Regions from separate parts of the Streptomyces sp. NPDC079167 genome, predicted to be linked through region 2. Evidence: riboswitches for the same ligand, from Rfam matches in the RefSeq annotation. Region 2 holds a riboswitch; each other region holds the start of a gene.

What was found. A riboswitch is a leader RNA that binds a small molecule or an ion and turns the genes downstream of it on or off. The one in region 2 is predicted to bind cobalamin.
Region 1: another riboswitch for cobalamin. It lies ahead of AB0P41_RS28985 (energy-coupling factor ABC transporter permease); the one in region 2 lies ahead of AB0P41_RS12860 (ABC transporter substrate-binding protein).
Region 3: another riboswitch for cobalamin. It lies ahead of AB0P41_RS17875 (ribonucleoside-diphosphate reductase subunit alpha); the one in region 2 lies ahead of AB0P41_RS12860 (ABC transporter substrate-binding protein).
Region 4: another riboswitch for cobalamin. It lies ahead of AB0P41_RS11900 (iron ABC transporter permease); the one in region 2 lies ahead of AB0P41_RS12860 (ABC transporter substrate-binding protein).

Annotation. Positions count from the first base shown of each region.
Region 1 is NZ_JBFBLO010000017.1:21,720-29,386, forward strand. Features, by position in the region: gene AB0P41_RS28960 (AAA family ATPase) at 1-386, shown strand, start outside; gene AB0P41_RS28965 (VWA domain-containing protein) at 404-2,026, shown strand; gene AB0P41_RS28970 (ATP-binding cassette domain-containing protein) at 2,031-2,897, opposite strand; gene cbiQ (cobalt ECF transporter T component CbiQ) at 2,894-3,643, opposite strand; gene AB0P41_RS28980 (energy-coupling factor ABC transporter substrate-binding protein) at 3,650-4,000, opposite strand; gene AB0P41_RS28985 (energy-coupling factor ABC transporter permease) at 3,997-4,707, opposite strand; cobalamin riboswitch at 4,737-4,942, opposite strand; gene AB0P41_RS28990 (protein kinase) at 4,975-6,312, opposite strand; gene AB0P41_RS28995 (FHA domain-containing protein) at 6,309-7,046, opposite strand; gene AB0P41_RS29000 (ABC transporter permease subunit) at 7,193-7,667, opposite strand, start outside.
Region 2 is NZ_JBFBLO010000005.1:197,025-204,691, reverse strand. Features, by position in the region: gene AB0P41_RS12885 (NAD(P)-dependent oxidoreductase) at 1-259, opposite strand, end outside; gene AB0P41_RS12880 (adenosylcobinamide amidohydrolase) at 339-965, opposite strand; gene AB0P41_RS12875 (PRC and DUF2382 domain-containing protein) at 1,301-2,284, shown strand; gene AB0P41_RS12870 (ABC transporter ATP-binding protein) at 2,369-3,172, opposite strand; gene AB0P41_RS12865 (iron chelate uptake ABC transporter family permease subunit) at 3,169-4,221, opposite strand; gene AB0P41_RS12860 (ABC transporter substrate-binding protein) at 4,251-5,297, opposite strand; cobalamin riboswitch at 5,354-5,541, opposite strand; gene AB0P41_RS12855 (hypothetical protein) at 5,625-5,795, opposite strand; partial or broken gene AB0P41_RS12850 (acyl-CoA dehydrogenase) at 5,795-7,648, opposite strand; gene AB0P41_RS12845 (carbohydrate kinase) at 7,656-7,667, opposite strand, start outside.
Region 3 is NZ_JBFBLO010000007.1:352,144-359,810, forward strand. Features, by position in the region: gene AB0P41_RS17855 (GntR family transcriptional regulator) at 90-854, shown strand; gene AB0P41_RS17860 (DUF3311 domain-containing protein) at 1,083-1,295, shown strand; gene mctP (monocarboxylate uptake permease MctP) at 1,334-2,956, shown strand; gene AB0P41_RS17870 (GNAT family N-acetyltransferase) at 3,103-3,603, shown strand; cobalamin riboswitch at 3,639-3,779, shown strand; gene AB0P41_RS17875 (ribonucleoside-diphosphate reductase subunit alpha) at 3,917-6,337, shown strand; gene AB0P41_RS17880 (ribonucleotide-diphosphate reductase subunit beta) at 6,337-7,353, shown strand; gene AB0P41_RS17885 (hypothetical protein) at 7,350-7,562, opposite strand; gene AB0P41_RS17890 (helix-turn-helix domain-containing protein) at 7,644-7,667, shown strand, end outside.
Region 4 is NZ_JBFBLO010000004.1:448,472-456,138, reverse strand. Features, by position in the region: gene AB0P41_RS11910 (ABC transporter substrate-binding protein) at 1-576, opposite strand, end outside; gene AB0P41_RS11905 (ABC transporter ATP-binding protein) at 611-1,384, opposite strand; gene AB0P41_RS11900 (iron ABC transporter permease) at 1,384-2,493, opposite strand; cobalamin riboswitch at 2,595-2,740, opposite strand; gene AB0P41_RS11895 (helix-turn-helix domain-containing protein) at 3,006-3,602, shown strand; gene AB0P41_RS11890 (ferredoxin) at 3,649-3,849, shown strand; gene AB0P41_RS11885 (FAD-dependent oxidoreductase) at 3,846-5,060, shown strand; gene AB0P41_RS11880 (cytochrome P450) at 5,180-6,427, shown strand; gene modA (molybdate ABC transporter substrate-binding protein) at 6,732-7,520, shown strand; gene AB0P41_RS11870 (ABC transporter permease) at 7,593-7,667, shown strand, end outside.

The sequences.
Region 1 (7,667 bases), on a different contig from region 2:
GCCGGAACGACCTGTCGGTGCTCACCCATGTGCTGTGGGACTCGCCCGCCGAACGACCGGCCGTCGAACGAGAGGTGCTCCACCTGGTCAACCCCGACGCCAAGGAGGCGCTCGACCTCGCCGACGCCATCGAGGAGCTGGAGGCCCAACTCGACGCCAAGGCCGGGCAGTCCCGTGAGGCACTGGGCGACTGGGCGATCAGGGAGGCGATCACCAAGCTCAACACGGCAGGAAAGAAGCTGGAGAGACTTCGCAAGGAGGCCGGGACCGCCGGACGCTCCACGGCTACCGTGGAGCGTGTGATCCTCCTTCAGCGAGCCGTCCACGCCCGTGTCCTGACCGAAGCGCTCGGGGTGGACGCGAGTATCGTCCAGGCCCGGCTCTGAGCGGCGGGGGCACGGTCATGGAGGAGAGACCCGGCGGGATCGCGGACCTGACGGCCCGCGCCGGCAAGTGGCTGGGGCCGCCCGCTGACACGGGCCGCCCGAAGGCGCACACCGCGGTGGCCGGCGACCGGTTCGACACGATGGCCTGGCGCGACACCTACACCCAGGCCACCGGGCTGCAGCGACTCGCGAGGGACCTGAACGAACGCTTCGACCACACCGAGGACCTGCTCGCGGACGTGTTCCTGGCCGCCTACAAGGTCAGCCCGCAGATGCGCGAGCGGGCCGAGATGGACCCCTCACGGCTGGTCAACCACCAGGTCGTCACGGCCATGACGGGCAGCCCGGAGTTCGCCGAGCTGCACCGCGAGACGTCCGGCGACCCCTACGCCGCCGCGATGGGGGTGCTGGCCCAGTCCGACGCCCTGCGCCTGATGCTGGAACTGGCCAAGGAGGCGGCGGACCGGGCCCGGCGGGCGAAAAGCGCCCAGGAGCGGGCCGAGCACGCCGCGGCCGCCGTCACCGGAGCGCTCCAGCAGGCCGGCGGGGAGACGGACGAGGACGGCACGGTGCCTGACGCCACGGCCGACGCCCTGACGCGGGCCGTCGAGACGGCCGAGGCCGCCGACGCCGCCGCGCGGCAGGCGGCACAGGAGGCCGGGCAGGCACTCGCCGCAGCGGCTCCGGGCATCCGCGCGGCCGCGCGGAGCGGCTCGGGCAAGGCCGCCGGGCAGTCCCGCGAGGAGGCCGAGCTGATGCGCGCGTGGGGTGTGGGCCCGGGCGAGCTGGAGCGGATGCCGTTCGACCGGCGTGCTCGCCTCGCCGAGCGGCTGCGCTCCGGCCGGCTGGGGCGGTTCGCGGACCTCATCGGCCGGTTCAGGCAGATGGCCGACGGGGAACGCGCCCGCAAGGTCGAGCAGGGCACGGGCGAACTGGTCGGAATCACCCTGGGCGACGACCTCTCCCGGGTCATCCCCTCCGAGCTGGCGAACCTCGGCGTACCCGCCATGAGGAGCGTGTTCGCCGCGAGGTACGCCGAGTCGCGGCTGATGCTCTACGACAGCCGAGGTGAGCAGACCACGGGCAAGGGCGCCGTCATCGCCTGTGTCGACTGCTCGTACTCGATGCTGGAGTCCGGACCCGGTGGTGTCACCCGGGAGGCGTGGGCCAAGGCCTGCGCCCTGGCGCTGCTGGACCAGGCCCGCCGGGCGCGCCGTGACTTCGTCGGAATCCTGTTCTCCTCGTCCGACTCCGTGAAGGTGTGCCGCTTCCCGGGCTCGCAGCCGGCCGGTATCGCCGACGTCCTCGACTTCGCCGAGCACTTCTTCGGAGGCGGTACGGAGTTCCGGACCCCGCTCGCGGCCGCCGTCAGGCTGCTGGACGAGGAGTTCAACTCGGACGGGCGCCGGCGCGGCGACATAGTGATGATCACCGACGGGGAGTGCGACGTCAGCAAGCAGTGGATGCGCAGCTGGAACGACGCCAAGCGCACGCTGGGCTTCCGCTCCTTCGGCGTGGCCATCGGGGCCACGCAGGCCGCCGGCCCCGGCACCGTCCTGGACGCGTTGTGCGACAACCTGCGCACCATCGAGGACCTCACCGACGTCCATGCCGCCGGCGACCTCTTCCGCGTCATCTGACCGCTCACCGGCGTGCGGCGGCCTGCCCCCTGCCGCCGGCGGGCGAGGCGAAGCCGGCGAGTTCCTCGGGGGTGCGGGGGCCGGGCGCCGACGCGTCCAGCAGGCCGTGCGCGCGCAGCAGCCGGGCGGTCGCGACGCCCCACGGCAGCCGCAGTCCGGCCTCCTCCAGGAGATCCGTACGGGCGAGCATCACCGGTGCGGGCCCGGCTCGGACGCCAGAGGGGGTGAGGAGCGCGGCGTCGTCGGCCCAGCGCAGGGCCAGGTCGACGTCGTGGGTCGCCATCATGACGGTGGTGCCGCTCTCCCGGAGGGTGCCCAGCGTGGCGAGCAGCCGCTCCTGACCGTCCGGGTCCAGACCGGCGGTCGGCTCGTCGAGGATCAGCACCCGGGGCCGCATCGCGACCGCGCCCGCGATGGCGGCCCGTTTGCGCTGCCCGTACGAGAGCAGATGGGTGGGCCGGTCCGCCAGTGCCGTGATGTCCAGCGCGCCCAGCGCCTCGTCCACCCGGGCCCGCACCTCGCTGTCGGGCAGCCCGAGATTCAGCGGTCCGAAGGACACGTCCTGGGAGACGGACGCGGCGAACAACTGGTCGTCCGGGTCCTGCACCACCAGCTGGACCGTCGTACGCAGCCGGGTCAGGCCCTTCCGGTCGTACGTGACCGGATGGCCCTCCACCGTCAACCGCCCCTCGCGGGGGCGCAGCCCGCCGCTGAGCAGACGCATCAGCGTGGTCTTCCCACTGCCGTTCCGGCCGAGCAGGGCGAGCGCACGCCCCGCCCGCGCCTCGAAGTCGAGACCGCTGAGCACGGCAGGGCCGTCCTCGTACGCGAAGGACGCGCCCCGCAGGGCGAGCAGAGCGGATTCGCTCATGAAAGGGGCCTTTCCAGGACGAAGGTCAGCGCGGCGAGGGCCGCGAGCAGGGTGATGCTCATGGCCACGAACCGGCCGGAGACGCGGGCGTCGGGTACCAGGACACGCAGGGTCCCGTCGTAACCGCGTCCGGCGAGACCCGCCTGGAGCCGTGCCGCGCGGTCGAAGGCCCTGACGAACGCGGTGGCCCCCAGCCTCGCCAGCGACCGCCAGGCGGCGGCCCGAGTGGTGTGCCCGAGCCGGGCCGCCTGGGCCTCCCGGATCCGGCGCACCGAGTCCAGGAGCAGGAAGCTCATGCGGTACGTCACCAGGGCGACGTCCACCACAGGCGCCGGCACCCCCGCCTTGACCAGGCGCGGCAGCAGGTCGGACATCGGGGTGGTGAAGGCGAACAGCAGGACCCCCAGCGACGCCGCGGAGGTGCGCAGCAACAGCTCACCGGCACGGTTCGGCCCCCCGTCGGCGAGGGTCACGAACCCTTCCGGCCCGCCGACCTGCACGAGCAGTGTGGCCGCCCCGGTGACGCAGAAACCCAGGGGAACCCGGTAGGCCCGCCAGAGGTGGCGGGCGGGCACACCGGCCGGCCCCAGCAGCACGGCGACGGCGGTGAGGAGGATCAGCACGGCTCCGGGCCAGGGCGGCAGCGAGATGGCCAGGACGGTGAGTCCCAGACCGAGTACGGCTTTGTCCACGGGATGGCGGCGGCGCCAGCGACTGCTGTGCGCCGCCGCGTCGATCGGCAGCACGAGCGCTCAGTTCTCCCGGGCCGCCGGCTCCCCGGCGCTCTCCTGCCGCGTGGTCCCGCGCAGCTCGCCCTGGCGGCGCCCGCGCCGGAGCCCGAAGTAGTAGGCGAGCACGCCCGCGCCCAACGCCGCCTGGAGGGCGAACAGCGCCGACTCGATCTCGCCCGACGGTGGTTCGTACAGCGGGGAGAACCAGGGTTCGTACCCGGGATCGATCTCGGTGATCGCCGTCTCGGCCTGGGCATCGGCCCCCGCGAACGGCTCCTTCTCGTCGTCGCCGAGGCCGAGGGCCAGCGGCAGGACGGCCAGCGCGGCCACGACGAGCAGCAGCAGGGCGTTGATCCTCGTGTTCTTGTTCATCGGGCCACCGCCTCGGTTCCGTCCGTCCTGGTCCGGTCCCGCCTTCCGGCGAGGAACACGCCGAGCCGGGTCAGATCTCCCTTGCTGGACTGCACCAGGAGCCGCATGACCAGAACGGTCAGGAGCCCCTCACTCACCGCCAGCGGGATCTGGGTGACCGCGAAGATGGAGCCGAACTTGCCGAGCGCGCCCAGGAAGCCGCTGCCCGGGTCCGGGAAGGCGAGCGCCAGCTGCACGCTCGTGACGCAGTACGTCGACAGGTCGGCGACGAACGCGCCGAAGAACACCCCCACCATCAGCGGCACGCCGTACCGGCGCAGCAGCCTGTAGACGGCGTACCCCGCCCAGGGCCCGACGATCGCCATCGAGAAGACGTTGGCGCCCAGCGTGGTCAGCCCGCCGTGGGCGAGCAGGAGCGCCTGGAACAGCAGGGTGATGGTGCCCAGGACCGCCATGATCGGCGGGCGGAACAGGATGGCTCCCAGCCCCGTGCCCGTGGGATGGGAGCAACTCCCGGTCACGGAGGGGATCTTCAATGCGGAGAGAACGAACGTGAAGGCCCCGGAAGCCCCCAGGAGCAGCGTGCTCTCGGGGTTCTCCCGTACTTCGCGCGTGAGTGAGCGGACTCCGTGGACGACGAACGGCGCGGACGCGACACCCCAGGCGATCGCGTGCGCCGGAGGCAGAAAACCCTCGGCTATGTGCATGGCTCAGCAGACCCTCTCCAGCACCTCGTGGATGGTTGAAGTGCCTTGGCCGGTCTCCTGGCTTACGGGTAACACCGCCCGAATTCCGCCTTCCCGGGTCACAAGGACCCAGTGGCTGCCCGTGAGGGCCGGAGCCGGACTTCCCGATCACAGTGGCGAGGGCCGCACCGGCATCACACCGATTTCCCGTTCACCAAGGCGTGGCGACAGTAGTGCCAGGCGGGGGACGATGACAAGCGGGCCCGAGATCACCGAGGGCGGCCACCGTCACGGTTCTTCGGCCCTGCGCAGGGCGCGCCAGGTCTCCGGGCCGACCGACCCGTCCGCGTCCAGACCGGCCCGTTCCTGAAAGGTGACGACGGCTCCATGGGTCATGGGCCCGAAGTCGCCGTCCACCTCGCCGACCTCGGTGATGCCGTGCAGGTGTCTGAGCAGGCACTGGGCCTCCCTGACCTGACTGCCTCCGTCTCCCCGCTTGATGGTGAAGTCCCAGGTGCCGCTGTGGCCCGCCATGAAGCCGCGGCCGTGCGCGTCCTCGTACACCACGGGTCTCTCACAGGTGGGCGGCGCCGCGCTCGGCTCCGCGGTCTCCGGCAGGAAGGTGTACGCGGCTCCTCCCAGCAGCACCGCCACGAGCGCCGCCGCGACGTGCAGGCGCCGCCACCGTCTCGGCCGCAGTCTCGGCAGTCTCGCCGAACGGGAGGCGCCCGCGGCACGCTCCACCCTGCGGAGCAGCGCGCCGGTGTCCGCGAGACGTCGCTCGTGCGTGGGGGCCAGGCACTCCCGCACGATGTCACGCCAGTCGTCGGGGAGGGCGGGGGACAGGCGCAGCTCCTCACCACCGCGCGCGTACTGCGTCGCCGCATCGGCCCGGGCCTCCGCGGTCGCGCCCGGCAGCGGGAACGACCCGGTCAGGACGACATGGGCCAGGACACCGAAGGCCCAGATGTCGCAGGTGGGGCGGATCCGCGTGCCACGCTCGTCGATCTCCGGCCAGAACAGCTCGGGCGGGGTGTAGTCGGGGGTGGCGAACGCCGGGGCGTAGGCGTGGGTGCCTTCCAGTTCGGCCGCCATGTTGAAGTCGGCCAGCCGGACCGAACCGTCCTTCAGGAGCAGCACATTGGCAGGCTTCAGGTCACCGTGCACCCACCCCGCGTGGTGCAGTTGGTGCAGACCCTCACAGATCTGCGCGAGCAGGGACGGTCCCGCCTCCGGGACCGGAGTCCGCTCCAGGAGCTGGTTCAGATCGGCCTCGGCCCGCTCCAGGACGAGGACGGTGGCGCCGTCCAGCTCCGGGCGGTCCGGGTCGTCGACCGTCAGCGTCTCGTACATGCGGATGAGGCGGGGCGTGCGGAGCCTGGCCAGCAAGTCGATCTCACGCTCGGTCAGTTCGCGCAGATGGCTGAGCTGACGTGGTGTGCGGGTGCCGGTGGGCAGGAACTTCAGCGCGGCCCGTTCGGGCGGATCCGGCTCGGTCTCGCCGTCGTCCACGCGCCGCCCCGTGTAGACGGTGGCGAACGCCCCGGAGGCGATGGGTCCGCCGACTTCCCAGGAGCCCACCCGGTAGCCCCTGGGGACGGAGACCGCGTGCAGCTGCCCGCTCACTGCGCCACCTTTCCGAGAGGCGTGAGCACCACGAGGTCGTCCTCGCGGACCAGGTCGAAGCGGAGCGCGAGCGCGACGAGGGACTCCTTCTTCCCGTGGACACGCTGACCGGGCTCCGCGGCGATCCGGTCGGGGCGCAACCGCAGCTTCACGGACAGATAGTCGATGTTCCAGTACATGGCCGACCGGCTGACGGTGGGCCAGGTCGGACGGAGCCGGTCCATCAGCTGTTCGACGGCCGGCAACGGGGCGCTGGTCGTACCGCGCAGCCTGGGTTCGCACAGGGCCGCCAGCACGGCGAAGTAGCGCTTGGTGCGGTCGAGTACGAAGGCCGGAACGGTGGCGGATCCGTCGAGGCCGTGGCGCGGGACGCTGCGGAACGCGTGGCGAGGCGCCCAGACGTCGAAGGTGAGCAGATCGCCCGAGGCCGGCAGGACCACACGCCCGAACTCGAAGGGCACGGGCGCCTCCAGCCGGCCCGGCGCGACCTTGATGTGCTCCCCGGCACCCTCCGGGTTCTCCACCACGTACGTCTGGTCCTCGCTGAAGTTGCTCAGCAGCCAGAAGGTCCTGTGCGCGACGATCTCCCCGGCGACCCTGGCCACCCCCGCGTGTATGACGGCGAAACCTCCGTCGCTCCCGGACCGGCCGAAAGCCACGCGTTCACCTGCGGTGATCCTGATCTGATCCTTGACGTCGCCGCACGACGGCGGCACGACGATGACGCTGTACATGAGGTCCCCCTCCCCGATCGATCGGGGTCAACTCTCCCCAGTTCAACGCCGGAAAGCCTACGCATGTGCCGGAGCAGAACCCAGCGGTGCGGCCTGCTCGGCGGGTCGGCGTACACACAGCAGCGGCTGCGGTCCGGGGCCGGAGGTCACAGGAGCCGCTTGCGCCCCCGGAGGAGGACGAAGGTGGCGACGGCGGCGGCGACGGCGAGCATGACGCCGGCTCCGAGCCACTGCATCGTGTCCATCTGGGCGACGGGGAGATAGTCCAGGGACCAGCCGATGACGTGCTTGGACTCCAGGCAGGCGGTGTGCGCCCGGTCGTCCTCGATCTGGTCGAGACAGGTGGTCCAGTCCAGACGGTCCCCGGAGCTGGTGAGGAAGTAGGTGCCCTGCCCCTGCTGCTCGGCCTCGGTGGGCAGTTCAGGCGGTGCCGCGCCGGGTCCGACGCCCTTGTCGGTGGTGAGCGACAGGACATGCCCCAGACTCCGCCAGAGCTCGTCCCAGACGAAACCGATCGCCACGACGATGCCGAGCGTGACCACCATCGACACCAGCGTGCGGCGCAGGACCATGCCGGCCGCCACACCCACCGTGAACGTGAGGAGGGCGTAGGCCACCGGT
Region 2 (7,667 bases):
GGGTCTCCGCCACGGCTCGGCCGTCGTTCAGGGCGGTGATGACGACATCGGCTCCGCGTACCGCTTCCTCAGGGGTGCCCGTCACGGTGGCACCGTGTGTGGCCAGCGGTTCGGCCCTGGACCGTGTGCGGTTCCAGACCCTGACGGGGAGCTGTGCCCTGAGCAGGCTGCGGGCCATCCCGGACCCCATGATCCCGGTGCCGAGGACCGCGACGGTCGGCGTGCCGGGGGCGGCGTCGGCGGGGGATGCGGTGGTCATGGGGATTCCCTTCGTCGGTGCGGGCCGCTCTCGCGACCCGTGGGCCCCAGGACTGCGGCAGTCCCGGGACCTGTGGGTCTCAAGACTGCCGCAGCGCGCTCTCCAGGGTGGCGCGGTGCACGGCTCTGGCGAGTCGCGCGCCCCAGCGCGAACGCGGTCCGGCGAACGGCTCACCGGGCTGCCCTCCCGGGTCCGGCGCGGCGACACACACCGCGTCCGTCGGGGTCCCGGAGCAGTCGAGTCCGGCGTCCACGAGCGCCTGGACCTTCGCTTCGGTGGCGGTGGCCACCGCGTTGACCAGGGCCGCGTCGGAGAGGGCCACGGGGAGGGTGACGACGATGTTGACGGTCCCGGGCGGCCGCGGGCCGTCGGTGCCCTCGGCCGGGGCCGCGGCCCATCCCCGCACACCGAGGCCGCTGGTGACGGTCGCGGTCACTCCGCCGTCGTCGGCGACGGTGCGGGCGGTGACGTCGGCGGCGGTCATCAGTCCGGCGCCCGGCCCGTCGAGCGCCTCGGACGCCGCGATCTCGGCGAGGTGCCGGCCGGGGTCGAGCCGGGGGTAGCCACCGGGCACCTGGGCGTTCAGGATCCAGGCCCGCGGGCCGATCCCGCCGCCGAGCACGGCGCTGCTGCACACCCGCCAGCCGGGCCCCAGCCGCCAGACCAGGTGGTGCAGCCCGAGGCCGTCCTCCTGCCGGGCCAGCAGCTCGCCCCGCTGCCGAGGCCAACGGATGACTACGGATCCGATGAGGCACCCCCGTGACAAGCCTGCCGACCGTCGGCAGCGGCGTCGATCATACGGGCGGGCCGGGCGCACACACCCGGCGCACCCGGCAGAGTGCTCACTCGAATGGCGTAATGCGTGTGGCGGGGCCGATATGCGCGTGGAACGGGGCCACCGCCCCTCCCCGGTGTCCTGGGCCGCTCGCCGCCGGGGCCGGGAAGTTGCACCGTCCAACCGGGTGAGGCGCGATGGAATCCGGACGCGCCTCCCCTGCTGGAACCGACCGCAGGACGCGCCCGGGCGAGGAGGAATCGGCCATGGGAGCCGCTGACGGTTTCACGGATTCCGGAGAACTCGACGGTCTGACCGTCTACGACAGCGACGGAGAGAAGGTCGGCACAGTGGGGCGGGTGTACGTCGACGACGACACCGGCAAGCCCGACTGGATCACGGTGAAGACCGGCATGTTCGGCATGAAGGAGAGCTTCGTCCCGCTTGCCGGAGCCCGCCGGGTGGGTTCCGACCTGCACGTCTCGCATCCGAAGGACCGCGTCAAGGAAGCCCCTCGGGTGGACGCGGACGCGCACCTCTCCGTCTCGGAGGAGGAGGAGCTCTACCGGCACTACGGGATGACCCGGAAGACCACCGGACGCACCGGAGCGGGCGGCGACGCGCGCACGACGTCCGGAACGGGAGCCATGGGTGCGGCCGGGGCAGCCGGTGCGGCCGGTACCGCCCGCACGGCCTCCGGCGGCCAGGCGAAGGCCACCGGCACCACCGGTGCCGGCGCGGGCAGGCACCGTGACACGGAGACCTCCGCCACGTCCCGCCCGCTCGCCGGAGCCGGAGCCGAGCGGTCCGCCGCGGGTGCCGGCGGCCGTGAGGAGATGGTCCGCTCCGAGGAGCAGCTCCAGGTCGGCACGGAGGAGTACGAGAGCGGGAGGGCACGCCTGCACAAGTACGTCGTGACCGAGAACGTCACGCGGACGGTGCCGGTGTCCCACGAGGAGGTGCGCGTGGTGCGCGAGCCTCTCCAGCCGGGCGACAAGGCCACAGGCATGAAGGGCACGCACGACCTCGGCGAACAGGACGTCGAAGTCACCCTGCACGCCGAACGAGCCACCGTCCGCAAGGAGGCGGTCCCCGTGGAACGGGTCCGTCTCGAAACCAACAAGGTCACCGAGCAGAAGGAAGTCTCCGCCGAGCTCCGCAAGGAGAAGATCGACTACGCGGACGGCAAGGACGACATGGGCAGCGGCAAGGACATGGGCGGCGAGTTCGGCCAGGGACGTCGTCGCTGACCCCTCACACAGCGGCGAAAGGCCGCGCGACAGCAGCGAGGGGCGGTCCCGGGCGGTTCACGGGCCCGCCCTCTCGTCGCGCTGTCACCGGTGGACGGCTTCACCCGGCAGGAACCGCACGGAGGGGCGCCCGTCGGGCCCTTCCGGCGTGACCACCGCGCGTACCCGGTAGACGTCGGCGATGAGTTCCTCGGTGATGACCTCCGAGGGCGTTCCCCCGGCGACCACCCGGCCTTCCTTCATGATCGTGACCCGGTCGCAGAACATGGCGGCCAGATTGAGGTCGTGCAGCGCGACCACCACGGTGACGGGCAGCGCGGCGACCAGGGAGAGCAGTTCCAGCTGGTGCTGGATGTCCAGGTGGTTGGTGGGTTCGTCCAGGAGGAGTTCCCGCGGCTGCTGGGCGAGGGCGCGGGCGATCTGCACCCGCTGGCGCTCGCCACCCGACAGGGTGTGCCAGGACTGTGCGGCACGGTCGGCCAGTCCGGTGCGCGCCAGGGCCTCGTGCACGGCGGCCTCGTCCTCGGGCCCGGGCGCCGACCAGGCCCGGCGGTGCGGGATGCGGCCGAGGCGTACGACGTCCAGCACACTCAGGTCGACCTGGGTGACCGCGTGCTGGTCGACGACGGCCACGCGGCGGGCCACGCCTCGCCGGCCGGTCTCGGCGAGCGTGCGGCCGTCGAGGGTGACGACGCCCGCGCCGGGCGCGAGAACGCCCGCCATCACCCGCAGCAGCGTGGTCTTGCCGGAGCCGTTGGGCCCCAGGAGCCCGACGGTGGTGCCGGGCAGCGGCGCGATGCTCACTCCGTCGAGGACGATCCGTCCGCCGGCCTCCCTGGCGACCCGGTCGGCGCGCAGGCCCTCGCCGGGGACCACTGTCCTGTTCACGCGTTCCTCCGGGTGCGGTATAGGACGATGACGAAGACGGGCACCCCGATGAGGGAGGTGACCACACCGACCGGGACCTCCTGCGGGTCGAGGACGGTCCTGGCCAGGGTGTCGACCCAGACCAGGAACACGGCTCCGGCGAGAGCGGTCACCGGCAGCAGCCGTCGGTGCCCCGGGCCCGTCAGCGCCCGGGCGGCGTGCGGGAGGACGAGGCCGACGAAGCCGATGGCGCCCGCCGAGCTGACCAGGGCCGCCGTCAGGAGCGCGGTGGTGCAGAGCAGCACGATCCGGGTGCGCCCCACGTGCACGCCCAGCGCGGCCGCGGCGTCCTGGCCGAAGGCGAAGGCGTCGAGCGTACGGGCGTGGCCGAGGCAGATCAGCAGGGTCACGGCCAGCACGGCCGAGCACATCCACACATCGCTCCAGCCCACCCCGCTCAGCGAGCCGAGCAGCCAGAAGAGCACGCCCCGCGTCTGCTCGGCGTCGGCGGCGGTCATCACGACGAAGGACGTGAGCGCGGAGAAGAGCTGCATGGCCGCGACCCCGGCGAGGACGACCCGGTCGGTGGATCCGCCGAGGGTGTGGCTGAGCAGCAGGACGAGGGCGAACGAGCACAGCGCCCCGACGAACGCACCGCCCGAGACCGACACGGCTCCGCCGCCGACGCCCAGGACGACGACCACGACCGCCCCGGTGGACGCCCCGGAGGAGACGCCGAGGACGAAGGGGTCGGCGAGAGGGTTGCGCAGCAGCGACTGCATCACGGTGCCGCACACCGCGAGTCCGGCCCCGCACACCGCTGCGAGCAGGGTGCGGGGCATGCGCAGGTTCCAGATGATCCCGTCGCGGATCGGGGTCAGCCGCCCGTCTCCCAGGCCGAGGTGCGAGGCCACCGCGGACCAGACGTCCGGGACGGAGATACGGGCGGGTCCGATCGTGACGGCCACCGCGACGGAGAGGAGCAGCAGGACGGTCCCGGCGGTCCACAGGACGCCGTCGCGCAGGACCCGGGCTGCGGGGGCCGTCCGGGTCGCGGGCGGCGGCTCCACCCGTACGTCCGGGGCGCGTTCGGTCCTCGTCACCCCGCGAGTCCGAACGAGCGCAGCCCGGCCGCGACGCGCTCCACGCCCTCCACGGTCCGGATGGTCGGGTTCATCGCCTGGCCGCTGAGCACGACGTACCGTTTGTGCCGGACGGCGTCCATGTTCTTCGTGGCGGGGTTGGACTCCAGGAACTCGATCTTCTTCGCCGCGCTCTCGGCCGTCTGCGACTTCCGGGTCAGGTCACCGATGACCAGGACGTCGGGGTTCCGGTCGGCGACGGTCTCCCAGTTGATCTGGGGCCATTCCTCGTGAGTGTCGTCGAAGACGTTCTTCGCGCCCAGCTCCTCGGTGATGATGCCGGGTGCGCCGCAGCACCCGGCCAGGTACGGGGCCTCGGAGTTGGCGAACCAGTAGAGCATCGTGGTCCCGGACGCGTCGATGTCCGCGGTCGCCCTGTCGACGCGTGCGCGGAGGCTCTTCACCAGCTTCTCGCCGCGCTCCGGGACGCCGAACACCTTGGCGAGGTCACGTACTTCGCCGTACACGCGGTCCATGGTCAGGGGCTCGGAGCGGGAGCCGTCGCCGCTCCCGGCGTTGTCCTTGCCCGCGCAGTCGGAGGGTGAGAGGTACGTCGGTACGCCCAGCTCCCCGAACTGGTCGCGGGACGCCACCCCGCCCTTCCCGAGGGTGGATTCGAACGAGGCGCTGACGAAGTCGGGCTCCTCGGCGAGGACCTTCTCGGAGGAGGGCTGGTTCTCGGCGAGGCGCTGCACCGTGGATTCGTCCTTCTCCAGGCCCTTCATCACCGGGTCCGTCCAGGTCGCGGTGGCGGCCAGCCTGTCGGCGAGGCCCAGGGAGAGCAGGATCTCCGTGGATCCCTGGTTGAGGGAGACGGCGTGACGTGGTGGGGAGTCGACTGTCACCGTACGGCCGCAGTTCTTCAGGGTCACGGGGAAGCCGTCGCCGGCGGAGTCCCGTGCCGCGCCGTCGGAGGTGCTCCCACCTCCGCCGCAGGCGGTCAGAAGGACAAGTCCCGCGATGAGCAGGGCTGTTCGGCGTACGGTGCTGGCTATGGGCGGCACGGAGTCCTCGGCCTTCTCTGGGCTCATGCGCGGAGCCCGTACGGAGTTCCGCTCCCGGTGCGGAAGCGGTTGCCAGCAGGTCTTCGGACTCGGGTTCGTCCGGACGAGGCGCCTTCCCGGTGCACCCGAGGGTGTTCCAGTGGCTGTGGCCCCGCCCGTCCCCCTCACCGCTGCGCGTCAGCTCCGGATTCGCACCGGATTCCCTGACTCCACGTGGAGTGTGACTGGCGTCTGCAAGCTATCACGCTGCGCTCCGGCGGCCTCGGGGGCCGTCGCCGGTACGGCGAGGGGCCTCTCCCTCTCCGTACCGGCCGGCCGTCGGGCGGGTCAGCGCTTGGGGTGAACCGATTCGCCGCCTTCGGGCTGCGGCTTCCCGCCGCGGCGGGCGAGCACGGACGTCGTGCCCCAGTAGGCGAGCAGGACGGCGCGCAGACCCAGGATCTCCAGGTGCTCGCCCAGGCGGCAGCAGACGGCCTGTCCCTTGCCTCCGGCGCTCATCGGGCGTCCGCCCGGCCGGTGTTCCAGGGGCCCTCGGGGTCGTCGTACGCGTCCGCGTAGCCGGGTCCGGCGATCGGCCAGTCGGCGAGCAGTTCCTCGGGCAGGGCGAAGGACTCGGCCAGCTCAGGGGCGTGCGCGGCGACGGCTGTGACGAGCTCCTCGACGGCCTCGGGCAGGGCGTCCACCTGAGCGGCGCTCAGGAGACCGGCGGCCAGCAGGTCGCCGCTGTTGCGGGAGACCCATTCGAGGGCGAACAGCCGCTCCAGCTCGCCGAGCCGGTCCCTGGCCGCCCCCTCGGGCAGTGCCGCGCGGGCCTCGGCGTAGGCGTCGGCGGCCTGCCGGTACGCATAGGCCTCGACGCCGCGCAGGGCGGGGCCCGAGGCCGCGTTCCACCGGCCGAGGGTGTCTGCGTCGGGTGCCCGCAGCGCACGGGCCCTGGCGCGGGCGAACCAGATGTCCTGGACCGAGGCGAGGAGCCGGCCCAGGAAGTGCGGGTCGGCGAGGTCCCCGGGGCGCGGAGCCCGGTCCGGGGCGTCGTCATCACCACCGCCGGGCTCCGCGGCGAAGAGCATGTCGGCCGCGGCCTTGGCGTACAGGGCGATGTTGTCGCCCTCCGCGGTGATGGCGCCCTCCACGCCCGTGACGAGTTCGGTCATGCCGTTGTTCTCCAGCAGCGCCTGGGCACCGCAGCGTTCACGGCTCTCGACGATGACGTCGCGGGCCCGCCAGGTGATCCACGCCTTGGCGACGTCGACCAGTCTCACCGCGTCCGTCCGGGCGTCCTCGTCCGTACAGGTTTCCCAGCGCTCCTGTGCCCTGCGGTACAGCAGGCTCATGGCGAAGACCATGGCCATGGCCGAGGCGAGCGGTCCGTGGTGCGTCCGGTGGGCGTTCACCGGCACCGGTGGGGCGCCCCGGGAGCCGGAGATCATCCGGTGCCCGCCGTAGCGTACGGCGACCGCCAGGGTCGCGCGGGCCGAACCCGCGGCGCAGGCGCTCATGGAGATGCGGCCGGGGGTGACCCGCCCGATCGAGGTGAGGAAGCGACGCCGCCTGTCCCCCGGCCCCGTCCTGAACTCCCCTGGCGCGTCGGCCTCCTCGGCTGGTCCCAGCAGGGCGTCCCGTGCCACGAAGAGCCGGTCGAAGGAGGTCAGACAGTGGTCCACCGGGCTGCCCATCCGGGCCGGCAGCCGCCGCACCCGGACACCGGGCAGCGCCTGCGCGTCGTCGGTGAGCGGCACCAGGAAGAGGCGTACCCCGTGGTCGGAGCCGTCGGCCACCAGGCGGGCGGCGACCAGGCCGGACTTGGCTCCGCCCGCCGGGCTGGTGTTGGGCATGAACTTCTGGGCGCCCGGGTTCGGGGTGTGCAGGACGAAGCCGTCCCGTTCACGGTCGTAGGTGGCGGTGGTCTCCATGGCCGCCGCGTTGTTGCCGTGTGCGACCTCCGTGCAGAGGAAGGTGCCGATGCGCCGCATCGACAGGTAGTCCGACAGATCGCGGCGGCCGACGCAGTCGTGGTCGAGGAGGCTGCCGAGGAAGAGGTTGTAGTGGATACCCGCCACGGTGGTGAGCGCGGGGTCCACCGGGCCGAGCCAGGCGTGCAGAGCGGCCAGCGCTCGGGGGTCGGCGGCGAGGCGTGCGCCGCTGTCCAGGGAGAGGTTGAGGATCCGCAACCGGTCGTAGGCGAGGTCCAGTCGCTCTTCGGGCGTTCCGCCGGCGGGGCGGCGGAACGGTTCTGTGCTGATCAGCCGCTGCCAGAACCCGTGCTCACGGCGGAAGTCCGGGCCGAGGACGACGCCGGTCAGCAGTTCGGTGGTGGACGGTGGGGCGGTGTCGGTAAGGGTCACGGTCATAACGAAATCAACGATCGTG
Region 3 (7,667 bases), on a different contig from region 2:
CGACCCGTGACCGGACCGTGCCACCATGTGAGCCGCGACAGACGGAGGAGCCGGTGACGGCAGCAACGCAGCAGTCGGGAAGGCGGGCCATGGGTGCCGACGGGGGCAGAGTGACGAGCGAGACCGGTGCGGGAGCGCGCACGGCACGCGTCCCGAAGTACTACCGGCTCAAGCGCCATCTCCTCGACATGACGGACACCATGCCGCCCGGCACCCCGGTGCCGCCCGAACGGACCCTGGCGGCGGAGTTCGACACCTCGCGCACCACGGTGCGCCAGGCCCTCCAGGAGCTGGTGGTCGAGGGCCGGCTGGAGCGCATCCAGGGCAAGGGCACCTTCGTCGCCAAGCCGAAGGTCTCCCAGGCCCTGCAACTCACCTCGTACACCGAGGACATGCGCGCCCAGGGGCTGGAGCCCACCTCGCAGCTGCTGGACATCGGCTACGTCACGGCGGACGACACGCTCGCCGGGCTGCTGGACATCACGACGGGCGGCCGGGTGCTGCGGATCGAGCGGCTCCGGCTGGCCAGCGGTGAACCGATGGCCATCGAGACCACCCACCTCTCGGCCAAGCGCTTCCCCGCGCTGCGCCGTTCACTGGTGAAGTACACCTCGCTCTACACCGCACTGGCCGAGGTGTACGACGTCCGGCTCGCCGAGGCCGAGGAGACCATCGAGACCTCGCTGGCCACCCCGCGCGAGGCGGGACTGCTCGGCACGGACGTCGGCCTCCCGATGCTCATGCTGTCCCGGCATTCGGTCGACGGAGGGGGCGAACCGGTGGAGTGGGTGCGCTCCGTGTACCGGGGCGACCGGTACAAGTTCGTCGCCCGCCTGAAGCGTCCCACGGACTGAGCACCGTCAGGGTCTGAGACCTCTGATCCCCCCGCGCACGCGGGGGGATCAGGCATTTCGGGCGACACCGGACCGTTGCACGACCGCAATGCGGACGGGGGGTGACGGTGGACGGGGCGCTCGCTTAGATTTCCTGCGCATTACACCAGGTGATCAGCGAGGGGACGGAGTCGCCACATGCCAGAAGGAAACGGTGCGAACCCACCGACAGCACCGACAGTGACACCCATGAGGGTGGTCATCGGGCTCTGCCTGATCGCCCCGTTCGTGGCGATGCTCTGGGTCGGGTCGTACGCGAAGGTCGATCCGACCTTCATCGGCATCCCGTTCTTCTACTGGTACCAGATGCTCTGGGTGCTCATCTCGACCGCTCTCACCATGATCGCGTACAAGCTGTGGCAGCGTGACCAGCGCGCCCGCAAGGGGGGTGCGTCAGCGTGAAGGACGGCTTGAACAGCATCGCGGCCGACGAGGGCGGCGTGAACGGCATCGCCCTCGCCGTGTTCGTCTTCTTCTTCGTGGCCGTCACGGTCATCGGCTTCATGGCCGCGCGCTGGCGCAAGGCCGAGAACGAGGCCAGTCTCGACGAATGGGGCCTGGGCGGCCGGTCGTTCGGCACCTGGGTCACCTGGTTCCTGCTCGGCGGAGACCTCTACACGGCGTACACCTTCGTCGCGGTGCCCGCGGCGGTCTACGCGGCGGGCGCGGCCGGCTTCTTCGCCGTCCCCTACACGATCCTCGTCTACCCGCTGATCTTCACCTTCCTGCCGCGTCTGTGGTCGGTGTCGCACAAGCACGGCTACGTCACCACCTCGGACTTCGTCCGTGGCCGCTTCGGCTCGAAGGGACTCTCGCTGGCGGTCGCCGTCACCGGCATCCTCGCCACGATGCCGTACATCGCGCTCCAGCTGGTCGGCATCCAGGCCGTCCTGGACGTCATGGGCGTCGGCGGCGGCGAGAACACGCACTGGTTCATCAAGGACCTGCCGCTGCTCATCGCCTTCGCCGTCCTCGCCGCGTACACCTACTCCTCGGGGCTGCGCGCGCCGGCGCTGATCGCGTTCGTCAAGGACGGGCTGATCTACCTGGTCATCGCGGTGGCGATCATCTACATCCCGATCAAGCTGGGCGGGTTCGACAACATCTTCGCCGCCGCCGGCGAGAAGTTCTCCGCCGCGAACGAGGCGGCCGGCAAGCCGGTGGCCGGGCTCGCACCCGGCGTCTCCGGCCAGTGGGGTTACGCCACCCTGGCCCTGGGCTCGGCGCTGGCGCTCTTCATGTACCCGCACTCGATCACGGCGACGCTCTCCAGCCGCAGCCGTGAGGTGATCCGGCGCAACACCACGATCCTGCCGCTGTATTCGCTGATGCTGGGTCTGCTGGCGCTGCTCGGATTCATGGCGATCGCGGCCGGGATCAAGGTCGACAACGGCCAGCTCGCCATTCCGCAGCTCTTCGAGAACATGTTCCCGGACTGGTTCGCGGGCGTGGCCTTCGCCGCGATCGGTATCGGCGCCCTGGTGCCCGCCGCGATCATGTCGATCGCCGCGGCGAACCTCTTCACCCGCAACATCTACAAGGACTTTCTGAAGCCGGACGCGACCCCGGCCCAGGAGACCAAGGTCTCCAAGCTGGTCTCGCTGCTGGTCAAGGTCGGCGCGCTCGCCTTCGTCCTCACCATGGACAAGACGGTCGCGATCAACTTCCAGCTGCTGGGCGGCATCTGGATCCTCCAGACGATGCCGGCCCTGGTGGGCGGGCTCTTCACCCGGTGGTTCCACCGCTGGGCCCTGATCGCCGGCTGGGCGGTCGGCATGATCTACGGCACGGCGGCCGCGTACGGCGTCGCCAGCCCCACCCAGAAGCACTTCGGCGGTTCCTCGAAGGAGATCCCGGGCATCGGCGAGATCGGGTACATCGGTCTCACCGCGTTCGTGCTGAACGTCGTCGTCGTGCTCGTGCTGACCGTCGTCCTCAACGCGGTGAAGGCACCGGCCGGTGTGGACGAGACCTCCCCGTCGGACTACACGGCGGACGCGGGCGACCCCGGCGTCAAGGTCGAGCTGCCGCCGGCCACGGCGGGCGCCCCGGGCGGCCACTGACCCCACAGCGGTCACTCGGAGCAGGACGTCCGTCCCGGCAGGGTCCTCCCTGCCGGGACGGAGTCGTATCAGGACCGGCGGCGTGCGCGTTCGGTCTCCGGAAACCGGGGCGCGCCGCACCCGGTTCCTGGGGCAGACTGCCGCCCATGGACGTTTCGATCAGGCCGGCGCTGCCCGCTCAGTTCGAGGAGCTCGGCGAGATCACCGCACACGCGTATCTGGGCGACGGGCTCCTGGACTTCGGCGCCGACGACCCCTACCTGGATCAGCTCCGCGCGGTCGGGCGGCGGGCCGCCGAGGCCGAGGTGCTGGTCGCGCTGGACGCCGACGGCCGGCTGCTGGGCGGTGTCACCTACGTCGCGCCGGGCAGCCCGTGGGCGGACATCGCCGGGGAGGACGAGGCCGAGTTCCGGATGCTGGCCGTCTCGCCGGAGGCCCGTGGGCGGGGCGCGGGCGAGGCGCTCGTGCGGGCCTGTATCGAGCGGGCTCGGGCAGCCGGAGGGCTTTCCGGGATCGTCCTGTCGACGCAGTCCGCCATGACGGGCGCCCACCGGATATACCGCCGCCTCGGCTTCGTACGGACTCCCGAGCGGGACTGGTGTCCCCTGCCGGGGCTCGCGCTCCTGACGTTCCGCCTGGAGCTCTGACCCTTCACGACACAAGATGTGGGGGCTTCTTCAATCAGCAGCCACCACATGTATGCTCGACCTCGCTGTCGCCGCAGGGGAATCCGGTGAGAATCCGGAACTGTCCCGCAACGGTGTGATCGGTGTGCTCCGCGCACCCCGAAGTCCGAAGACCTGCCGACAGTGCGCCCGGCTCGACCGATCCGGGCGCCGATACGTCCGGGCCCCGCGGAGGGCCGGTGGACGCCGCGTGCCGTGCTGCCCTTCCCCGGGCGCCGTGTGCCCCCGGCTGCCCCGCTCCCGCAGGCCCCGAGCCGAGCGAGGGATAGCCCCAGTGACCATCGCGCCAGCCGACCCGGTTTCAGCCACGGAATCCGAAGGCCGCACGACCGACGCACCCGGGACCGCACTGCTGCGGACCCTGACCGGTCTCACCGCCGATCTGCCCGACGCCGACCCCGGACGGGTGGCCGCCGCCGCGCTGCGTGGCCGCAACGCCCGGTCGGACGAGGCGGAGCTGCGCTCGCTGGCCACCGAGGCCGCCGCCGGCCTGATCTCCGAGGACCCCGCCTACTCCCGGCTCGCCGCCCGGCTCCTCACCCGGACCATCGCGGACGAGGCCGCCGGCCAGGGCGCCGTCTCCTTCTCCGCGTCGGTCGCCGTCGGACACCGCGAGGGCCTGATCGCGGACCGTACGGCCGGGTTCGTCACGCTGCACGCCGCCGCCCTCGACGCGCTGGTCGAGCGGGCGCTCGCCGAAGGCGCCGACGACCGTTTCGGCTACTTCGGGCTGCGGACGCTGCACAGCAGGTACCTGCTGCGCCATCCGCTCACCCGCGACGTCATCGAGACCCCGCAGCACTTCATGCTGCGCGTCGCGGCCGGGCTCGCCGAGGACACCTCCGAGCGGGCCCTGGAGGAAGTGGCCGCGCTGTACGGCCTGATGAACCGGCTGGACTACCTGCCCTCCTCCCCCACCCTCTTCAACTCCGGCACCCGGCACCCGCAGATGTCCTCCTGCTACCTGCTGGACTCCCCCAAGGACGAGCTGGACTCGATCTACGACCGCTACCACCAGGTGGCGCGCCTCTCCAAGCACGCGGGCGGCATCGGGCTCTCGTACTCCCGTATCCGCGCCCGGGGTTCGCTCATCCGCGGCACCAACGGGCACTCCAACGGCATCGTGCCGTTCCTGAAGACGCTGGACGCCTCGGTCGCCGCGGTGAACCAGGGCGGCCGCCGCAAGGGTGCCGCGGCCGTCTACCTGGAGACCTGGCACGCGGACATCGAGGAGTTCCTGGAGCTGCGCGACAACACCGGCGAGGACCAGCGGCGTACGCACAACCTCAACCTGGCCCACTGGATCCCGGACGAGTTCATGCGCCGCGTCGACGCGGACACCGACTGGTCACTGTTCTCCCCGGCCGACGTCCCCGAGCTGGTCGACCTGTGGGGCGACGCGTTCGACGCCGCCTACCGGGCCGCCGAGGCCAAGGGGCTGGCCCGCAAGGCCCTGCCGGCCCGTGAGCTGTACGGCAGGATGATGCGGACCCTCGCCCAGACCGGGCAGGGCTGGATGACGTTCAAGGACGCCTCCAACCGCACGGCGAACCAGACCGCCGAGCCGGGCCGCGTCGTGCACTCGTCGAACCTGTGCACGGAGATCCTCGAAGTCACCGACGACGGCGAGACGGCCGTCTGCAACCTGGGTTCGGTCAACCTGGGCGCGTTCGTGGTGGACGGCTCGATCGACTGGGAACGGCTGGACGCCACCGTGCGGACCGCCGTGACCTTCCTGGACCGGGTCGTCGACATCAACTTCTACCCGACCGAGCAGGCCGGCCGCTCCAATGCCCGCTGGCGTCCGGTGGGCCTGGGCGCGATGGGGCTCCAGGACGTCTTCTTCAAGCTGCGCCTCCCCTTCGACTCGCCCGAGGCCCGCGCGCTCTCCACGAAGATCTCCGAGCGGATCATGCTCGCCGCGTACGAGTCGTCCTGCGACCTCGCCGAGCGCCCCCAAGCACCTTCGGCAGGCTCCGGTGCAGGGGGGACCCCCGTGGGCCCGCTGCCCGCCTGGTCCGAGACCCGCGCGGCGCGCGGCGTACTGCACCCGGACCACTACGACACCGAGCTGCACTGGCCGGAGCGCTGGGACGCGCTGCGCGCCCGGATCGCGAAGACGGGCATGCGCAACTCGCTGCTGCTCGCCATCGCGCCGACGGCGACCATCGCCTCGATCGCCGGGGTGTACGAGTGCGTCGAGCCGCAGGTCTCCAACCTGTTCAAGCGCGAGACCCTCAGCGGAGAGTTCCTCCAGGTCAACGCCTACCTGGTCGACGAGCTGAAGAGACTCGGCGTCTGGGACGCGCGGACCCGTGAGGCACTGCGCGAGGCGAGCGGCTCCGTGCAGGGCTTCGGCTGGATCCCCGAGGACGTGCGCGCGCTGTACCGCACGGCGTGGGAGATCCCGCAGCGCGGACTGATCGACATGGCGGCTGCCCGTACGCCGTTCCTCGACCAGAGCCAGTCGCTCAACCTGTTCCTGGAGACGCCGACGATCGGCAAGCTCTCCTCGATGTACGCGTACGCCTGGAAGCAGGGGCTGAAGACGACGTACTACCTGCGCTCGCGCCCGGCGACCCGGATCGCCCGCGCGGCATCCGCCGCCCCGATCCCCGAGCAGGCACCCGCGCCCGACGCGGACTCGGTCGCCTGTTCCCTGGAAAACCCCGAGTCCTGCGAGGCCTGCCAGTAATGACGACGTCCGAGAACAAGAACCTGCTCGACCCGGGCTTCGAACTGACCCTGCGTCCCATGCGCTACCCGGACTTCTACGAGCGCTACCGGGACGCGATCAAGAACACCTGGCACGTGGAGGAGGTCGACCTGCACTCCGACGTCGCCGACCTCGCCAAGCTCTCACCCGGTGAGCAGCACATGATCGGCCGGCTGGTCGCGTTCTTCGCGACGGGTGACTCGATCGTCTCCAACAACCTGGTGCTGACGCTCTACAAGCACATCAACTCGCCCGAGGCGCGCCTCTATCTGTCACGTCAGCTGTTCGAGGAGGCCGTGCACGTCCAGTTCTATCTGACGCTGCTCGACACCTATCTGCCCGACCCGGAGGACCGTGCCGCGGCCTTCGACGCGGTCGAGGAGATCCCCTCGATCCGCGAGAAGGCGCAGTTCTGCTTCCGGTGGATGGACTCGGTCGAGAAGATCGAGCGGCTGGAGTCGAAGGCCGACCGCCGGCGCTTCCTGCTCAACCTGATCTGCTTCGCCGCGTGCATCGAGGGGCTGTTCTTCTACGGCGCGTTCGCGTACGTCTACTGGTTCCGCTCGCGCGGTCTGCTGCACGGTCTCGCCACGGGCACCAACTGGGTGTTCCGTGACGAGACGATGCACATGAACTTCGCCTTCGAGGTCGTCGACACCGTCCGCAAGGAGGAGCCGGACCTCTTCGACGACGAGCTCCAGCAGCAGGTCACCGACATGCTGCGGGAGGCGGTCGAGGCGGAGCTGCAGTTCGGCCGCGACCTGTGCGGCGACGGCCTGCCGGGGATGAACACCGAGTCGATGCGCCAGTACCTGGAGTGCGTCGCCGACCAGCGGCTCACCCGGCTCGGCTTCCCCCCGCTCTACGGTTCCGAGAACCCGTTCTCGTTCATGGAGCTCCAGGGGGTGCAGGAGCTGACGAACTTCTTCGAGCGGCGCCCCTCCGCGTACCAGGTGGCGGTGGAGGGGTCCGTCGGCTTCGACGACGACTTCTAGATCCGCGCCCAGGACCTGATGTACGGGCGCCGCGTGGCCGTGAGCGGCTGCGCGGCGCCTGGCGTTCCCGGGGGGCGCTCCCCCCTCCTCCGTTCCGCCTCACGCAGTGCGCGGTCGATCCGGCGCTCCCGGGCGAGACCGACAAGGGCGGGCAGCAGGACGAGGGCGAAGAGGACGACTACGGCCAGGTAGCTCAGGAATGTGTTCATGGCTCCACTGTCGTCGGGGCGGACGGATTCCGGCAGTGGCAGGACTGTCATGCAGCATCGAATTACTGCCACACTGGCGGCATGCTGAAGAATGTCGCCGTCCTG
Region 4 (7,667 bases), on a different contig from region 2:
GTCCTCGACGTCGAAGATCCTGCCCAGGTTCCGCAGGTCGGTGTAGAGCGCGTCGAGCGGCGCCATCACTCCGCGGGCCTTGCCCTGTCCGTTACGGCACGACTCGCTGAGCAGGTACGAGTCGATGCCCACCCGCCGCAGCGCGTCGGGTGTGAAGCCTTCGCCCTCGCTGAATCCGTAGTTCCACCCCGCGAAGACGAGATCGGCGCCGGCGTCGAGGACCAGCTCCTTGTTGATCCGCTCCTTCGAGAGCCACGTGGTCTTCCGGTATCCGTCCTTCCAGGGCACGGATGTCAGGTCCCCCTTGTCGTCGGGCATGACGTATCCGGCCATGTGGTCCTCCAGGCCGAGCGCGAACATGATCTCGGTGATGCCGACATCGTTGGTGACCACCCGCTGCGGAGCCTTGTCGTACGTCTTCTTCTCGCCGCAGTTCTCCACGGTCACCGGGTAGTGGCCGCCGGCTGCCGGGGCGCCGTCCTCCTTCCCTTCCTGCGAGGTGACCTCCGCCCCGCAGCCGGTGAGGGCGAGTGCGGCGGCGAGGGCGAGTGCGGCGGGGCGTACGAGATGACGCATGGCGTGCGGACTCCTTGGGAACGGTGACGGGGCGTCATGCGGAGGGAAGCCGGTCGAAGAGCAGTTGCAGCGCGCCCGTCTCGGGGTGCGGTACACGATGCGCGCGGACGCCGAACACCTCGGCCAGCAACCCGGGTGTGAAGACGTCGTGAGGTGGTCCGGAGGCGACGATCCGCCCGCCGTCGATGACGTGGACGACATCGCAGTGACGTGCGGCGAGGTTGAGGTCGTGCAGGGCGGTGAGTGCGGTCAGGCCGCTGCCGCGTACCAGCGCGAGGACCTCCAGCTGCTGGGCGATGTCCAGGTGGTTGGTGGGCTCGTCGAGCACCATCACCTGCGGCTGCTGGGCGAGCGCGCGGGCGATCAGGACCCGCTGCTTCTCCCCGCCGGAGAGGGTGAGGAAGCCGCGGTCGGCCAGGTGGCCGGCCCCGACGTCCTCCAGCGCGGCCTCACATGTGCGGCGGTCCTCGTCGGTGGTGCGGGCCATCGGCCCCTGGTGCGGCAGCCGGCCCATGGCCACGGTCTCGGCGACGGTGAAGTCGAACTCCGCGACCACTTCCTGCGGAAGGGCTGCCAGTCGGCGCGCGCCCTCACGGGCCGTCATGGTTCGCAGATCCTCGCCACCGATCCGCACCGAACCGGCCGAGGGCCGGAGCGCCCGGTAGACGCACCGCAACAGGGTCGACTTGCCGCTGCCGTTGGGGCCGACGAGACCGACGAGCTGTCCGCTGCCGGCTCGCAGCGTGACGTCCTCCACCAGCCGCGCGCCGGCGATCTCGACCGTGAGTGCGTCGATCTCGACCCGCATCACACACCTCCGAAGGTGTAGGTGCGGCGGCGCATGAGCAGGACGAAACACGGCACGCCGACGGCCGCGGTCAGTACGCCCACCGGCAGTTCGGCGGGGGCGAGCACCACGCGCGACAGGATGTCCACCCAGATCAGCAGGGTGGCGCCGGCCAGGGGCGCGACGGCCAGCAGGCGGCGGTGGTCCGCGCCGACCAGCATCCGTGCGGCGTGCGGAACCATCAGGCCCACGAAGCCGATGGCCCCGCTGACCGCGACGACCGCCCCGGTGACGGCGGCGGAGACGAGGAAGAGCTCCTTGCGCAGGCGGCCGGCGTCCACGCCGAGTGCGGCGGCGGTCTCGTCGCCCATGGCGAGGGCGTTCAGGCGCCGTGCCGACCAGCCGAGATGGGCGAGGCCGCCGGCCACCGCGCCGGCTGCGATCGGCACGGACGACCAGTTGGCCCCGCCCAGGCTGCCGAGCAGCCACATCATCGCGGACCGTGCCGCTTCGCCCCGCTCGGCGGCGAACACCATGAAGGTGGTCACGGCCGAGAAGCCGTAGTACATCGCCGTGCCGGTCAGCACGAGGCGCAGCGGTGTCAGGCCCCGGGCGGTCCGGGCGATCGTGTACACCAGCACCATGGCGAGGAGCGCGGAGACGAAGGCCGCCGAGGACAGCGCCCAGACGCCGAGCGCGCCGAACGCCCCGAAGATGAGCACGGCGTTGGCACCGACGGCCGCACCCGAGGAGATCCCGAGGACGAACGGGTCGGCGAGCGCGTTGCGCACCATGGCCTGCACGGCTACGCCGACGGCCGCCAGCCCGGCCCCGACGACCGCGGCGAGGACGGCGCGCGGGAAGCGGAGCTCCCAGACGATGGTGTACGAGGAGATCTCGTCCGGGGTGATGGCCCCGCCGGTCAGCCCCGCCCACAGGTGGTGCAGCGTCTCGCCCCACGTGAGCCCCGAGGCCCCGATCCCCGCCCCGCAGACGAGGGACAGCGGGAGCGCGACGCACAGGCCGGTTACCAGGAGGGGCAGAGGGAGGCGTCCGGGGGGCGCGGGCCCACTGCCGGAGCGGGTACCGCGCGACAGCACGGCGGGTATTCGGTCGCGGGGCGTGGCCACAGGCGGTTCGCTTTCGCCTCGGGCCGTGCCTACGTAATCCGAGGAGCGGCTCGGAACGCCCAGGCGCGCCGTTCGCAGCACCTCTCGCAGTCCACGGCGATCGACAGGAGCTTCGCCACCGTGGGTGATCGGGCTTACGGAACCGTGTGCGGTTCCGCCTACCGTTGCGGGTCAGCGCCGGACTTCGACCGGACTTCCCCCACGAGGCGCATGCAGCTTAGCGCGTACCGTCCGGCGGCCCGTCACGGGGAAAGCCGCCGGACGGCTCCGCACGTTTCCGGCCGACCACGCCATCCGATTAAGTCAGTCGATTGATTTACATGGAGGTGTGCTGTCTAGTGATCGGGAAGCCGGGGGCCCTGAAACAGCGCGGAGGCAGCCATGAGCGAAGTGGAGAAATCCGGCCTGATGGGCGTGGCGGGCGGTCCCGACCCCAACTCACGTTCAGCGCGGGCCTGGTGAACAGGACAGAGCCTCGCACCGGTCGCGGCGCCGGCACACGCGAGGCCATCATGACCGCGGCCGAACGCCTCTACGCCGAGCACGGGTTGTCGAACGTCTCCAACCGCCAGATCGGCGAGGCGGCCGGCCAGGGCAACAACACCGTCGTCAGCTATCACTTCGGCGGCAGGGCGACGCTCGTACGGGCCATCATGACCAAGCACGGCACGGGTGTCGACGCGATCCGCGCGCGCTATGTGGAGGCCGTGGGCGACAGCACCGACCTGCGGGACTGGGTGCGTTGCCTGGTGCGCCCGGTGACCGACCACCATGCCGCTCTCGGTGTCCCCTCGTGGCACGCGCGGTTCGCCGCGCAGGTGATGACCGACCCGCTGATGCGGACGCTGGTGGCGGACGAGTCCCTCACCCGTGACAGCCTGCGCCGCACCCTCCGGGGGCTGGGCACCTGCCTGCACTCTGTCGTTCCCCCCGAGATCCGCCCGGCGCGCGCCGAGATGGCCCGTCATCTGCTCACCCATACCTGCGCGGAGCGGGAGCGTTCCCTGGCCGAGGGGCCGGTCCGTCCCGGCTCGTCCTGGGAGAGCACCGCGGACGCGCTGGAGGACGCGTTGGTGGGGCTGCTCGCCGCGCCCACGACCCGTCGCTGAAACCGACCCGCGCCCGACGAGGGCCCGGTCCAACAAGGGAGAGAACATGAAGATCACCGTTGACGAGGAGAAGTGCTGCGGCGCCGGGCAGTGCGTAATGATCGCCCCGGAGGTGTTCGACCAGCGCGACGAGGACGGCATCGTCGTCCTTCTCGACGCCGCACCGCCCGCCGACCGGCACGAGGCGGTCCGCGAGTCCGCCGGTGTCTGCCCTGCCGCCGCCATCCACCTCGGTGAGGACGCGTGAGCGCACCGTCGGGTGTGCTCGTCGTCGGGGCAGGGGCGGCAGGTCTCGCCGTCGTGGAGACGCTGCGCCGTAAGGGCTACCGCGAGCGGATCACGCTGCTCGGCGAGGAGAGCGGCGCGCCGTACGACCGTCCGCCGCTGTCCAAGCAGCTACTCGCCGGGACGTGGGAGGCCGAGCGCACGCACCTGCGCACCCGTGAGGTGCTGGACGCCCTGGAGGCCGAGTTCGTCCTCGGCGCACGGGCCTCTGCCCTCGACGCCACCACCCGTACCGTGCGCACGGCGGGCGGAGCCGAGCTGAATGCGGAAGCCGTCGTCCTGGCGACCGGACTGCACGCGCGCAGGCTGCCCGGTCTTTCGGGGACGGCGGGGGTGCATGTGCTCCGGACCCTCGACGACGCCGTGGGGCTTCGGCGGGAACTGCTGGAGGCGCGGCGGGTCGTGGTCGTCGGTGACGGGGTGCTCGGCTCCGAGATCGCCGCCACGGCCCGCCTCATGGGAGCCGACGTGACACTCGCCGGACCTCAGGCGGCGCCGATGCGGGAGCAGTTGGGCCCCGCCGCCGCCGAACTGCTCGCCGCGCTGCACACCGCGCACGGGGTACGGCTACGGACGCACGCACTGGTGGACGGACTGGTGACGGCAGGCGGACGGGTCACCGGTGTCCGTCTGGCCGGCGGCGATACGATCCCCGCCGATCTCGTCGTCTCGGCGGTCGGCAGCACCCCCGCCACCGACTGGCTGGCCGGCAGCGGGCTCGTACTGGACGACGGCGTGGTGTGCGACTCCCGCTGCCGCGCCGCCGACGGTGTCTACGCCGCCGGGGACGTGGCCCGCTTCCACCACGAGGCACTCGGCCGGTCCCTGCGGCTGGAGAACCGTACGAACGCCACCGAGCACGCGCTGTCCGTCGCGGCGAACATCCTGGGCGAGGACCGCCCCTACCGTCCCGTCCCCTACTTCTGGACCGACCAGCTCGGGGCGAAGATCCAGGTGTACGGGCTCCCCACGCCGTCCGCCACCCTGCGAATCGTCGAAGGGAGCACGGAGCTGGGCCGGTTCGTCGCCCTGTACCTCGACGACGAGGACCGCCCCCTCGCGGTCCTCGGCTGGAACATGCCGAAACAGGCCCGCCTGCACCGCCGGCTGCTGCTCGACCGGTACGCCCCCACCCCCCGGCCCGAGTCCGCCACTACCGGGACCACCGCCTGACTTCAGGCGCGCCCGGCCCGCTCCGACGGCCGCACGCTTCCGTCGCCCCCTACCGACTGATCCGCGTACGCCTCCCACGCCCGCCGCGTCGGAGGCGGCCCACCCCACCGGAGAAGACCATGACCAGCACTCCCGCCGCTTCCGCCACTTCCGAGGCGAGCGCCGACGGCATCCCCGACTTCCCCCGGCCGCGCTCCTCGGAATGCCCCTTCGCACCGTCGCCGGAGATGCGGGCGCTGTCCGGGTACGGCCCGCTCACCCGGGTCCGCTCCTGGGGCGGCAGCACACCCTGGGCCGTCACTGGGCACGCCGAGCAGAAGGCGTTGCTGTCCGACCCGCGCCTCAGCGTGGAGTTCACCCGGCCGGGATACCCCAGCCCCGTGGACCCCTCGCACGCCCACGCGGGCAGCACCGATCTGAGCTTCGTCGGCATGGACGACCCCGAGCACGCCCGGCTGCGCCGCATGGTCAGCGGCGCCTTCACCATCAAGCGCATCGAGGCGATGCGTCCCCGCGTGCAGAAGATGGCCGACGACTTCATCGACGCCATGCTGGAGGGTCCCGGCACGGCCGATCTCGTCCAGGCACTCGCCCTGCCGATCCCCTCCCTGGTCATCTCCGAGATGCTCGGCGTCCCCTACCAGGACCACGAGTTCTTCCAGACGAACAGCAAGGTCATCGTCTCGGCCGTCGCCTCTCCTCAGGAACGGCGGACGGCCCACACCAACCTCGCCGCCTACCTCGACGAGCTCGTCGGCCGTAAGCTCACCGAGCCCGGCGACGACCTGCTCTCCAGCCTCTGCACACAGATCGAGAGCGGCGGACTCACCCGCCGGGAGGCCGCCACGATGGGCGTGCTCCTCCTCCTCGGCGGACACGAGACCACCGCGAACATGATCAGCCTGGGCACGCTGCTGCTCCTCCAGCACCCTGAGCAGCTCGCCCTGATCCGCGACACGGACGACCCAGCCGTCATCCGCGACGCCGTCGAGGAACTCCTGCGCTACCTCTCCATCGTCCACCTCGGCCGCCGCCGCACAGCCCTGGAGGACATCGAGGTCGCCGGCCGCACCATCCGTGCGGGCGAGGGCGTCATCCTCCTCGGCGAACTCGCCAACCGCGATCCCGCGGTCTTCCCCGACCCCGACCGTCTCGACCTCACCCGCAACGCCCGTCACCACCAGGCGTTCGGGGCGGGCGCCCATCACTGCGTGGGCCAGCCACTGGCCCGCATGGAGCTCCAGGTCATCTGTCCCACCCTCTTCCGCCGCATCCCCACCCTCCGCACCGTCGACAACATCGACGCCGTCCCCTTCAAGTACGACGCCGTCATCTACGGCCTGCACGCCCTGCCCGTCACCTGGTGACCGCCCGGGAAGCATGAGCTGAACCCGCGCCTGACAGGGCCGGTGCCCGGTGGAGCCGGGCACCGGCCCGTACCGGTGCCGGCGTGGACCGCCACCTGGCACCGTCGGCCGCCCCCGGTTTCGGACCATCCTCTAGGCTCGCCGCATGTGCCATGGAGAATCGCATCATGCTTTGCAAATACGAGCAGGACGCCACTAATCTGTCGCATGTGCAGTCCCACACGGGGGCACCTCACCCGGTGCGACTCCCCACCACCCGCCCGGGTGGCACGACCCGGCCGCGTCCCCGAGGAGCCTGACCCTCATGTCTCTCACCTTCACCCGGCGACGTACGGCGGCGGTTGTCCTGACGGCGGCTCTCCTCCTCCCGCTGGCCGCGTGCGGCAGCGACGACACGAAGGACTCGGGTGACAGGACGTCGGCGTCCGGGGCGGACCTGACGGTGCTGGCCGCCTCCTCGCTCACCGACGTCTTCAAGACGGCCGGTGCGGCCTACGAGAAGGGGCACCCGGGCACCGAGGTGACCTTCTCGTTCGCCGGCTCGCAGGAGCTCGCCGCACAGGTCGAGCAGGGCGCGCCCGCCGACGCCCTGGTGACGGCGGACACGAAGACGATGGACGGGCTGAGGGACGACACCGGGACGCCGACGGTCATCGCGAAGAACCGTCTGGTGATCGCCACGGGCAAGGGGAACCCGGAGGGGGTCGAGACACTGAAGGACCTCGCCGACCCCGGTCTGAAGGTCGTCCTCGCGGCGCCCGAGGTGCCGGTCGGACGCTACAGCCGGCAGATCCTGGACGCGCAGGAGACCGAGGTGAACCCCGTCTCCCAGGAACCCAACGTCCGCGCCGTCCTCAGCAAGGTCGAGCTCGGCGAGGCGGACGCCGGTCTCGTCTACAGGACGGACGCCACCACGGCCACCGGCAGGATCGAGGCGATCGACATCCCGGACGCGCAGAACGCCGTAGCCTCCTACCCGGCGGCGACCCTGAAGACCTCCGAGAACGGCGAGGCCGCGACCGCGTTCGTGGCATGGCTGTCCACCCCCGAGGCCCAGAAGATCCTCGCCGACGCCGGCTTCCAGAAGCCGTAGCGGGCATCCGTCCGTGCGGGGCGCCGTCTCCCGGAGCGGGCCCCGCACGGCACTTCAGCATCAGGGATCCTCATGAGACGCCTTCGCCGCCGTGCCACCGGCCCCCGCGCCCCGATCGCCCTGGCGATCCCCGCGCTGCTGGCCATC